3 regions of the Catenibacterium sp. GCM10023432 genome follow, and region 3 is predicted to be linked to each of the others. Evidence: riboswitches for the same ligand, from Rfam matches in the RefSeq annotation. Region 3 holds a riboswitch; each other region holds the start of a gene.
The links. Region 3 has a riboswitch for thiamine pyrophosphate ahead of ACFOZZ_RS11115 (energy-coupled thiamine transporter ThiT). Riboswitches for the same ligand answer to the same signal wherever they lie in the genome.
Positions count from the first base shown of each region.

Region 1: another riboswitch for thiamine pyrophosphate. It lies ahead of thiC (phosphomethylpyrimidine synthase ThiC); the one in region 3 lies ahead of ACFOZZ_RS11115 (energy-coupled thiamine transporter ThiT).
Region 2: another riboswitch for thiamine pyrophosphate. It lies ahead of thiM (hydroxyethylthiazole kinase); the one in region 3 lies ahead of ACFOZZ_RS11115 (energy-coupled thiamine transporter ThiT).

Region 1 is NZ_JBHSEB010000094.1:37,978-41,257, forward strand. It holds gene ACFOZZ_RS12050 (6-phospho-beta-glucosidase) at 1-1,063, opposite strand, end outside; TPP riboswitch at 1,264-1,373, shown strand; gene thiC (phosphomethylpyrimidine synthase ThiC) at 1,421-2,728, shown strand; gene ACFOZZ_RS12060 (glycoside hydrolase family 1 protein) at 2,771-3,280, opposite strand, start outside.
Region 2 is NZ_JBHSEB010000012.1:20,460-23,739, forward strand. It holds gene ACFOZZ_RS02950 (hypothetical protein) at 1-229, opposite strand, end outside; gene ACFOZZ_RS02955 (tautomerase family protein) at 496-837, shown strand; tRNA gene ACFOZZ_RS02960 (tRNA-Asn) at 976-1,050, shown strand; tRNA gene ACFOZZ_RS02965 (tRNA-Glu) at 1,053-1,128, shown strand; tRNA gene ACFOZZ_RS02970 (tRNA-Val) at 1,134-1,209, shown strand; tRNA gene ACFOZZ_RS02975 (tRNA-Thr) at 1,217-1,292, shown strand; tRNA gene ACFOZZ_RS02980 (tRNA-Lys) at 1,298-1,373, shown strand; tRNA gene ACFOZZ_RS02985 (tRNA-Leu) at 1,381-1,463, shown strand; TPP riboswitch at 1,756-1,856, shown strand; gene thiM (hydroxyethylthiazole kinase) at 1,889-2,689, shown strand; partial or broken gene thiE (thiamine phosphate synthase) at 2,694-3,263, shown strand.
Region 3 is NZ_JBHSEB010000086.1:2,051-5,330, forward strand. It holds gene ACFOZZ_RS11110 (acetate/propionate family kinase) at 337-1,527, opposite strand; TPP riboswitch at 1,627-1,728, shown strand; gene ACFOZZ_RS11115 (energy-coupled thiamine transporter ThiT) at 1,774-2,319, shown strand; gene ACFOZZ_RS11120 (DUF402 domain-containing protein) at 2,462-3,025, shown strand; gene tsaE (tRNA (adenosine(37)-N6)-threonylcarbamoyltransferase complex ATPase subunit type 1 TsaE) at 3,006-3,280, shown strand, end outside.

The DNA.
Region 1 (3,280 bases), on a different contig from region 3:
AGCGTAATCCTAATGGGTCAATCTGCCATCCCCAGTCAGAAGCCTTTAAGTATTCATTTCTTACAAAGTCTTCACTAAAGTAATCAAATGTCTTTTCATTACGTCCCTGATACTTAGTTGCGAATGACATGTAATAAGAGAATCCAATGTAATCTACTTTACCTTCACTTAAGATCTTCTTATCCTCTTCAGTAATGAAATCATATCCTTTTCTTTCAAACTTCTTTAAGATATAGTTTGGATAATGTCCTCTTGCATGCACATCAGCAAACCAATATTTCTGATGCATAGCACCTAAGGCATTCATCATATCTTCTGGTTTTGGAGAAGCTGGATAAACACCATTCATACCAATCATACAACCAACCTTTAAGTCAGGATTGATTTCATGAGCCGCCTTAACTGCAAGTGCTGAAGCGACTAATTCATGATGTGCTGATAAATACATTAAATATTCAGCATCATCACCTTCTTTTAATAATACAGCACCTTCCTGGATTAAGTTATGCTGAGTCGGATCAGCCTGGTTATTGATTTCATTAAATGTCATCCAGTATTTTACTTTATGCTGATATCTTTCAAAACATACCTTTGCGAACTTCACAAACATATCAATGGCTTTACGATTTCTAAATCCTCCATATTCTTTTGCGAGTGCCCAAGGTAATTCAAAATGTGATAATGTGATGATTGGTTCAATACCATATTTTAATAATTCATCAAATACATCATCATAGAACTTTAAACCTTCTTCATTAGGTGTTTCTTCATCTCCTCTTGGGAAGATTCTTGTCCAGGCAATAGAAGTTCTAAATGCCTTGAATCCCATTTCAGCAAGTAATGCGATATCTTCCTTATAATGATGATAGAAGTCTACACCTACATGGTTTGGATAATCTTCTCCAGGAAGAACACCATCTGTTAAACGTCTAGGTGCTCCTGTTAAGTTGTCCCCCGCTGTTTCTACATCTGTACAGCTGATTCCTTTTCCGCCTTCCTGCCAGGCACCTTCACACTGATGAGCAGCTACTGCGCCACCCCATAAAAAGTCGTCTCTAAACATTGTCTTATCTCCTTTTCTCTTTCTAATAATTATAAATAGAAATGAAAATGATTTCTATAATTTTCAGAAATAGAGAACAAACTTTCGTAAAAATGTTTCATCTTTACATTGTTTGTTCAAAAATTCACAATAATTTTGTAACATTTTTTATGAAAGCGTTGCATTTTATTTATATAAGATGTAATATAGCACTATCAACCAAATAAAAAAAGGGGAGCTGACGCGACGGCTGAGAAGAAATACGATCGGATTTCGACCCATAAAACCTGATACGGATAATGCCGGCGTAGGAATTTTGTTTTTTTTAGGTATACATGCTCAGGTATACCTTTTTTTATTGTCAAAAGGAGGACTTATATGAGTTACACAACACAAATGGATGCTGCTAGACAGGGTATTATTACACCTGAAATGGAAATTGTAGCCGCAAAAGAATCTATGGATTTAGAAGTATTACGTGAACATATTGCGAAAGGACATGCTATTATTCCATGTAATAAGAATCATACTTCTATTGATCCGAGTGGTATTGGTTCAATGTTGAAGACTAAGATCAATGTGAACCTAGGTATTTCTAGAGACTGTAAAGACATGGATGTAGAAATTGAAAAAGTGAATAATGCAGTAAAGATGGGTGCTGAATCTATCATGGACTTAAGTTCTTATGGTGATACACGTACTTTTAGAAAGAGATTAACTAAAGAATGTCCTGCCATTATTGGTACTGTCCCTATTTATGATGCTGTTGTTTATTATCATAAGGCTTTAAAAGATATTACTGCAAAAGAATGGTTAGATATTGTTAGAATGCATGCTGAAGATGGTGTGGATTTCATGACTATTCATTGTGGTATTAATAGAGCTATGTATGAACGTTTTAAGAATAATAAGCGTTTAATGAATATTGTTTCTCGTGGTGGTTCTATTATGTTTGCCTGGATGGCTATGACTGGAGAAGAAAATCCATTTTATGAATATTATGATGAAGTCTTAGATATCTGCCGTGAGTATGATATTACTATGAGTTTAGGTGATGCATGTCGTGCTGGATGTTTGGCTGATGCAACTGATGTGGCTCAGATTGGTGAATTAGTGACTTTAGGAGAATTAACACAGCGTGCATGGGATAAAGATGTGCAGGTGATGATTGAAGGTCCTGGGCATATGCCTTTAAATCAGATTGCCGCTAATATGGAAATCCAGAAGACAATCTGTAAAGGTGCACCTTTCTACGTATTAGGCCCTTTAGTTACTGATATTGCCCCTGGTTATGATCATATTACTGCCGCCATCGGTGGTGCTATTGCAGCCACTTATGGTGCATCATTCTTATGCTATGTCACTCCTGCAGAACATCTTCGTCTGCCTAATCTAGACGATGTTAAAGAAGGTATTATTGCATCTAAGATTGCCGCACATGCGGCAGATATTGCGAAAGGTATTCCTGGTGCCATGGAATTAGATAATAAGATGGCATGTGCAAGAAAGAAGCTGGACTGGGAAGAAACATTTAAATACTCAATTGATCCAGAAAAAGCAAGACGTTATCGTGCTGAAGCAGCACCTGAAAAAGAAGATACATGTTCTATGTGTGGTAACTTCTGTGCTGTTAAGAATATGAATCGTATTCTTGATGGTGAAATTGTAAATATCTTTGATGAATAAGAAAAAAGGCGTAACTCGTATATATGAGCTACGTCTTTTATATTAGTCTAAATCAGCACCATTAGATTCGCAGACTTTCTTATACCAGAAGAATGAATCTTTCTTGCTTCTAGAGAAGTCCCCAGTTCCATCATCATGTCTATCTACATAGATGAAACCATAACGTTTTGCATACTGTCCAGTACCTGCAGATACTAAGTCGATTGGTCCCCAAGTTGTATAACCGATTAGTGGTACACCATCTTCGATAGCTTCATCCATTGCTTTAATATGATCTCTGAAGTAATCAATTCTATAAGTATCGTGTACAGAGCCATCTTCTTCTACCTTATCGAATGCACCAAAACCATTTTCTACAACCATTAATGGTGTATGAGGATAACGGTCATGTAGGATATTTAATGTATATCTTAATCCATCAGGGTCAATCTGCCATCCCCAGTCAGAAGCCTTTAAGTAAGGGTTCTTAGCACCTGTTGCAAGGTTACCATTTGTCTTTTCAGCATTTTCATCAACTGTTACACAGTTAGACATATAGTAAGAGAATGTATA
Region 2 (3,280 bases), on a different contig from region 3:
AAATAGGACGGCTTGTATCAGTTATGCCATTATTTTGTTCATAACCTGAACCTGTTGCACCAGCAAATGAAATATCTGCATCATTACCACAAATACCATGTTTTTCACCTTCACTGTCTGTATACCATTCAGATTGTTCTCCATTATAATCATCAAATACATCTTGACCATTTGTCGAACCATTACCAGGATATTGACATTGAATCTTACCTACAATGCAGGCACTCACTGCTACATTTTGATTTTAAGCTAAGTTTTCTTCATAAACTGAAGGTTTTACCCATTTTCTCATAATAAATTTCTCCTTCGGACATAATAACTAATATCTATAATGCGATTATGCTAAATATAGATTCAAAATATAACTTTATGTCCTTTGGTCGATTTATATTCTGTATTTGAATTATCCGTAACCACTTTAATCATAAATATAGTAAATCTTTTAAAAAGGTTGTATAATAATGCATAACATGAATTGTAAAGGAGAAATGAAACATGCCATATTTAGCATTACGTACAAACAAGACATTGACTCTTTCTCAGGAAGTTGAATTAAAAACTACTGTAGGAAAGTTAATTACAATGTTTCCTGGTGAATCAGTAGATACATTCATGATTCATATTGAAGATAATCAGCTCATTTATTTTAAAGGCCAGGAAACAAATTGTATGATGATCACATTATACTTAAAAGGTCATTATACAGATGAACAGAAGGAACAGTTTGTAGCTGAACTTACTAAAGCATTAGTAAAAATCACTAAGATTCCAGCTTCTAATCAGTATGTTACTATATCTGAATTTGAAAAATGGGGTCATGGTGGTGTATACGAATAAGATTTTGCATTGCAAAATCTTATTTTTTTTGTTTGAAAACAGGTGGTTAGAATAAGAAATACGAAAAAATGCATTTTTTTCAAAAAAAGGGTTGCAAAAGGTGTATCTGCATGGTAATATAAACAAGCATTCTGAAGTGCTTGAATAGCTCAGCGGTAGAGCAATCGGCTGTTAACCGATCGGTCGGGGGTTCAAATCCCTCTTCAAGCGCCAGTGGCCGGTTGGAGAAACGGTTAACTCACATGCCTTTCACGCATGCATTCACGGGTTCGAATCCCGTACCGGTCACCATATACGGAGGTTTAGCTCAGTTGGGAGAGCATCTGCCTTACAAGCAGAGGGTCAGCGGTTCGAGCCCGTTAACCTCCACCATTTTTTTGCCGACTTAGCTCAATTGGTAGAGCAACTGACTTGTAATCAGTAGGTTGGGGGTTCAATTCCTCTAGTCGGCACCATTAGTGACTCGCTAGCTCAGATGGCAGAGCATCTGACTTTTAATCAGAGGGTCAGGGGTTCAAATCCCCTGCGAGTCACCATCTTGATGCGGGTGTGGTGAAATTGGCAGACACGCTAGACTTAGGATCTAGTGCTTCGGCGTGCAGGTTCAAGTCCTGTCACCCGCACCATTCTGAATGCAGACACCGATATATTCGGTGTTTTTTTTATGCCTTAAAATAAAAAAATCTACCATTACTGGTAGATTGCATCCTGTTATAGAAGAGATGTTTAATGAGGGGAAGCTCATTAATAGAGATATCTCAGATATTTGGGAAGCTATAACAGAATGCGTAATCTATTATAATACTATAATAAGATATACACAATACGTAAACATATAATGTCACAAAGATGATACACTATGTTATCCTCAATTATGAAATCACTTGTATTTTGTAACTGATTGTTTTACCATATTATTATAATTGAAATGGGAGCTAATTTGCTGAGAGTAGACATAAGTCTTGACCATGAAACCTGATTTGGATAATGCCAACGTAGGAATTTATGAGCACCCTCTTTCAGCGTGCTCTTTTTTATGGAGGAAAAGAATATGAATTACATTAAGAAGTTAAGAAAAGTAAAACCATTAGTACACAACATTACAAACTATGTAACAGTGAATGATGTTGCCAATGCGATTTTAGCTATTGGTGGCAGTCCTATTATGTCAGATGAGATTACAGAAGTGGCTCAGATGACTTCTATCAGTAATGCATTAAATATTAATATTGGTACTCTCAATCAGGTTAAGATTGCTTCTATGTTTGAAGCAGGTAAAGCATCTAATGCATGTCAGCATATTACTGTATTAGATCCAGTAGGTGCAGGAGCTACTGATTTACGTACTAATACATGTAAGGATCTACTCGCTCAGATTCATTTTGATGCCATCAAAGGGAATATTTCAGAAATCAAGACTTTAATGGCTGGTTCAGGTCATACTAAAGGTGTTGATGCATCTGCAGAAGATCAGAAGAACTCACATGATCTCATTGATGATATCAAAGCATTCGCAAAAGAATTGAATACTATTATTATTGTGACTGGTCCTGTAGATTATGTCACTGATGGTAATAAGTGCTATATGATCAATAATGGATGTAAGGAAATGAGTGCTATTACTGGTACTGGATGTATGTTATCAGGTATCTTAGGCTGTTTCTTAACAGTAGAAAATAGTGTAGATAGTGCAGCGGCTGCTGTTATGGCCATGGGTATTGCAGGTGAAATTGGTGCATCTAAATTAAAAGAAGGTGAAGGTAATGCAACACTTCGTACTTATTTAATTGATGCATTATTCAATATGACTGATGAAGAATTAGAAAAGAGTGGTAAATATGAAGTTCAATAATGACATGTTAAGACTCTATGCTGTCACTGATCGCCATTGGACAGGAGAACAGACTCTCTATGAGCAAGTAAGAGATGTTTTAATGGGTGGTGCTACTTGTCTTCAGCTAAGAGAAAAAGACCTGGATGAAGCCTCTTTCTATGAAGAAGCAAAGAATATTAAAGAACTATGTCGTTTATTTGATGTACCATTTATTATTAATGATAATGTCATGCTTGCTAAGGAAATAGATGCAGATGGTGTTCATGTAGGTCAGGATGATATGGCGTGCATAAAGGCAAGAGAAATACTTGGTCCAGATAAGATCATTGGTGTAAGTGCACATACTATAGAAGAAGCAAGAATTGCGAAAGAACAAGGTGCAGACTATTTAGGTGTAGGGGCTATTTTCCCTACATCTTCTAAAGATGATGCAGAAGTATTAGGTATCAAGCGTTTAAAAGAAATGACTGAAACAGTGGATCTACCAATGGTTGCGATTGGTGGAATCAGTTATGATAATTGCTTATTACTTAAAGATACAGGTATTGATGGTATTGCGGTTATTAGTGCTTTATTTGGTCAGAAGCATATCAAACAGGCAACTATTGA
Region 3 (3,280 bases):
TGCTACTAGATTATCAAATTTAGCTTAACATCAGATTTTCTAATTCTTAAGAAACTGGAAAAGTATACATTCAAGATAAAGGAAATGGCATCTGTGATTCTTAGAACGATTGTGGATACAGAAATCTTCAATATCTAAATTGTATGAGCTATGCCCATTTCAATTCAGGAAGCATATTACGAGTATTGTTATGGGATTTTTTTGAATAAGTTAACCTCAAGCAAAAATTTACTTAAAAAGAGCGATTAAATATAAAAATAAGTAAAAAAGTCCTCCAGGTGTATGAATACCTGGAGGACATTTTTGTTAGTCTTTATAGAAAACTGAAGTAGTTTCTTATAAGTTTAATAATTCTTTTGTATCTCTAGCAATAACTAATTCTTCATCAGTTGGTACTACAAATACCTTGATCTTAGATTCAGGTGCAGAAATTAATCTTTCGCCATGACCTTCTACATTAGCCTTATCATCTAATACGATGCCCAATGCTTCTTTTACTAGATCAATAATTGCTTCTCTTGCAATAAAGCTGTTTTCACCAATACCAGCAGTGAATGAAATTGCATCAACATGTCCAAGTTCTACAAAATAAGAACCAATATAATCAGCAACACGTTTTCTAAACATATCAAAAGCTAATTTTGCTCTTTGGTTACCTGCATCCTTTGCATCAATGATATCTCTCATATCACCAGATACACCAGATACACCTAATAAACCAGATTCCTTATTTAACATTTTGAATACAGTCTTCATATCATATCCAAGATTTTCAATTAAGTGGTCTACAACTGATGCATCAATATCACCGGAACGAGTTGCCATCATGACACCAGCAAGAGGTGTAAGACCCATAGAAGTATCAATAGACTTACCGTCTTTTACAGCACAAAGTGAAGCCCCAGCACCTAAATGACATACAATGATATTAGCATGTTCAGGATTACCTAATAATTCCTGAGTACGCTTTGAAACATAGTAATGAGAAGTACCATGTGCACCATATTTTCTAATCTTGTTTTCTTCATAGAACTTATATGGGATAGGGTAAACTGCATTTTCAGGCTTAATAGAGTGATGGAATGCTGTATCAAATACTACAACAGCACCTGCAGTAGGAATAGCTTCCTTAAATGCATTGATACCGATAATATGTGCAGGGTTATGAAGTGGTGCAAGTGGTGATAATTCATCAATCTTAGCGATCACATCATCATCTACAACACAAGAACTATCGAAATAAGGACCACCCTGTACGACACGATGACCAATACCTTTGATTTCATCTAAACGTTCAACAATCTTTTTTTCAATTAATGTATCAAGTAATACCTGTACAGCTTCCTTGTGAGTAGGAACTGCAAAAATCTTCTTGTCTTTAGTACCATTGTACTTGATAGTGAAGATTGAATCTTCCATACCGATTCTTTCGATAATACCAGAAGTGATAACACTTTCAGTATCCATTTCAAATAACTGGAATTTCAATGAAGAACTTCCACAGTTAACTGCTAAAACTTTTGACATGCTTATATCCTCCTAAACACCCCTATTATAAACAGAAACCCCTAACATTTCTACTATAAATTTAGATTACGTGACAAAAAGAATATTCTGTAATATAATTATTACTGCCAGGGGCGCATTTATTGCTGAGATAGGTGAAAGCCTTGACCCTTAGCATCTGATCTGGGTAATACCAGCGTAGAGAGGCCGCACTTTTTTAATGACTTCTTTGCGTCATTTTAGTCATTGGAAAGGGGAGATTATAAAATGAATAAGAAGACATTATCCACTAGAGCAATTGCTTATGTTGCGTTATTTATTGCTATGCAGTTAGTTCTAGAAGTACTATTTAAGGTGATTCCAGGACAGCCACAGGGTGGTTCTATTACTTTAAGTTTATTACCAATCGTACTTGCAAGTTATTTAATGGGTGCACAATATGGAATTATTGTCGGTGTTGGTGCCACTGCTATGCAGTTTGTATTAGGTCTTGCTTCATATTATGGACCTTGGTCTGTTGTATTAGACTATCTTGTACCATTATCAGCACTTGGTATTGCAGGTTTTATTCCTAATTTTAAATTAGGCAAGACTGAAGTTTATACAGGTATTTTTGTAGGAATGATCCTTAAGTTCATTTCACATTTATTATCTGGTGCTGTATTATTTGTAAGTTATGCACCTAAGAACATGAATCCTTGGGTTTATTCATTCTTATACAACATTGGTTATAATGTAGGTACACTTATTTTAACTTATGTAGTGTTTGCACTTATTTATCCAAAACTTCAGAAAGCATTTAAGGCTATTTAACAGTGGGAAACCACTGTTATTTTTTATTTTGAACAGAAAACGATAACTTAAAAAGGCTTTATTTAGCAAAAAACAGGTGAGGTTTATGTACATTTCACCTGTTTTTTGCTATTATATTCGATAGGTTGAAAGAGGTTTGATTATGAAGAATTCATTAGTGGGGCAGGATGTGCTCATCCATTGCTATAAACATGACGGTAAGCCACATCGTACGTGGTCACGCTGTAAAATATTAGAAGAAACAGATCGCCATTTTATCGGTATAAATAATAATACATTAGTTACAGAATCAGATGGTCGTTCCTGGGTCACTAAAGAACCAGCTATCTGTTATTTTCCTAAGGATAGATGGTATAATGTAATTTGTATGATCCGTAGTGATGGTATCTATTATTATTGTAATATTGCCTCTCCTATATTATATGATGGAGAAGCACTTAAGTATATTGATTATGACCTTGATTTAAAGGTATGGCCTGGCTATCGTTATAAAGTACTAGATGAAGGTGAATATGCGGCTCATCGTATTAAATATCAATATTCAGATGAATTAGATGAGATATTCCATGAACAGCTCAATCGTTTGATTGTGATGACGATGAATGCATCTGGTCCTTTTCGTGCAGGATTTGCCCAGGAGTGGTATAATAAGTATCAGCAGATGATGAAAAATAGAGGAACTAAAAATGATAAACTTAAAAAATGAAGCTGAAATGATTGCTTTTGGTAAACGTATAGGAGAAACAATCTTTCCCCATTCTATTATCACATTAACAGGGGATCTAGGGTCTGGTAAGACTACATTCACAAAAGGAATTGGACAGGGACTTGAAATCAAGAAGATCATCAATTCTCCTACTTTTACTATTGTGAAGGTTTATTCTGGACGTATGACCCTTTATCATTTTGATGCATATCGCCTAGAAGGGGCAGATGATGATTTGGGATTTGAAGAGATGTT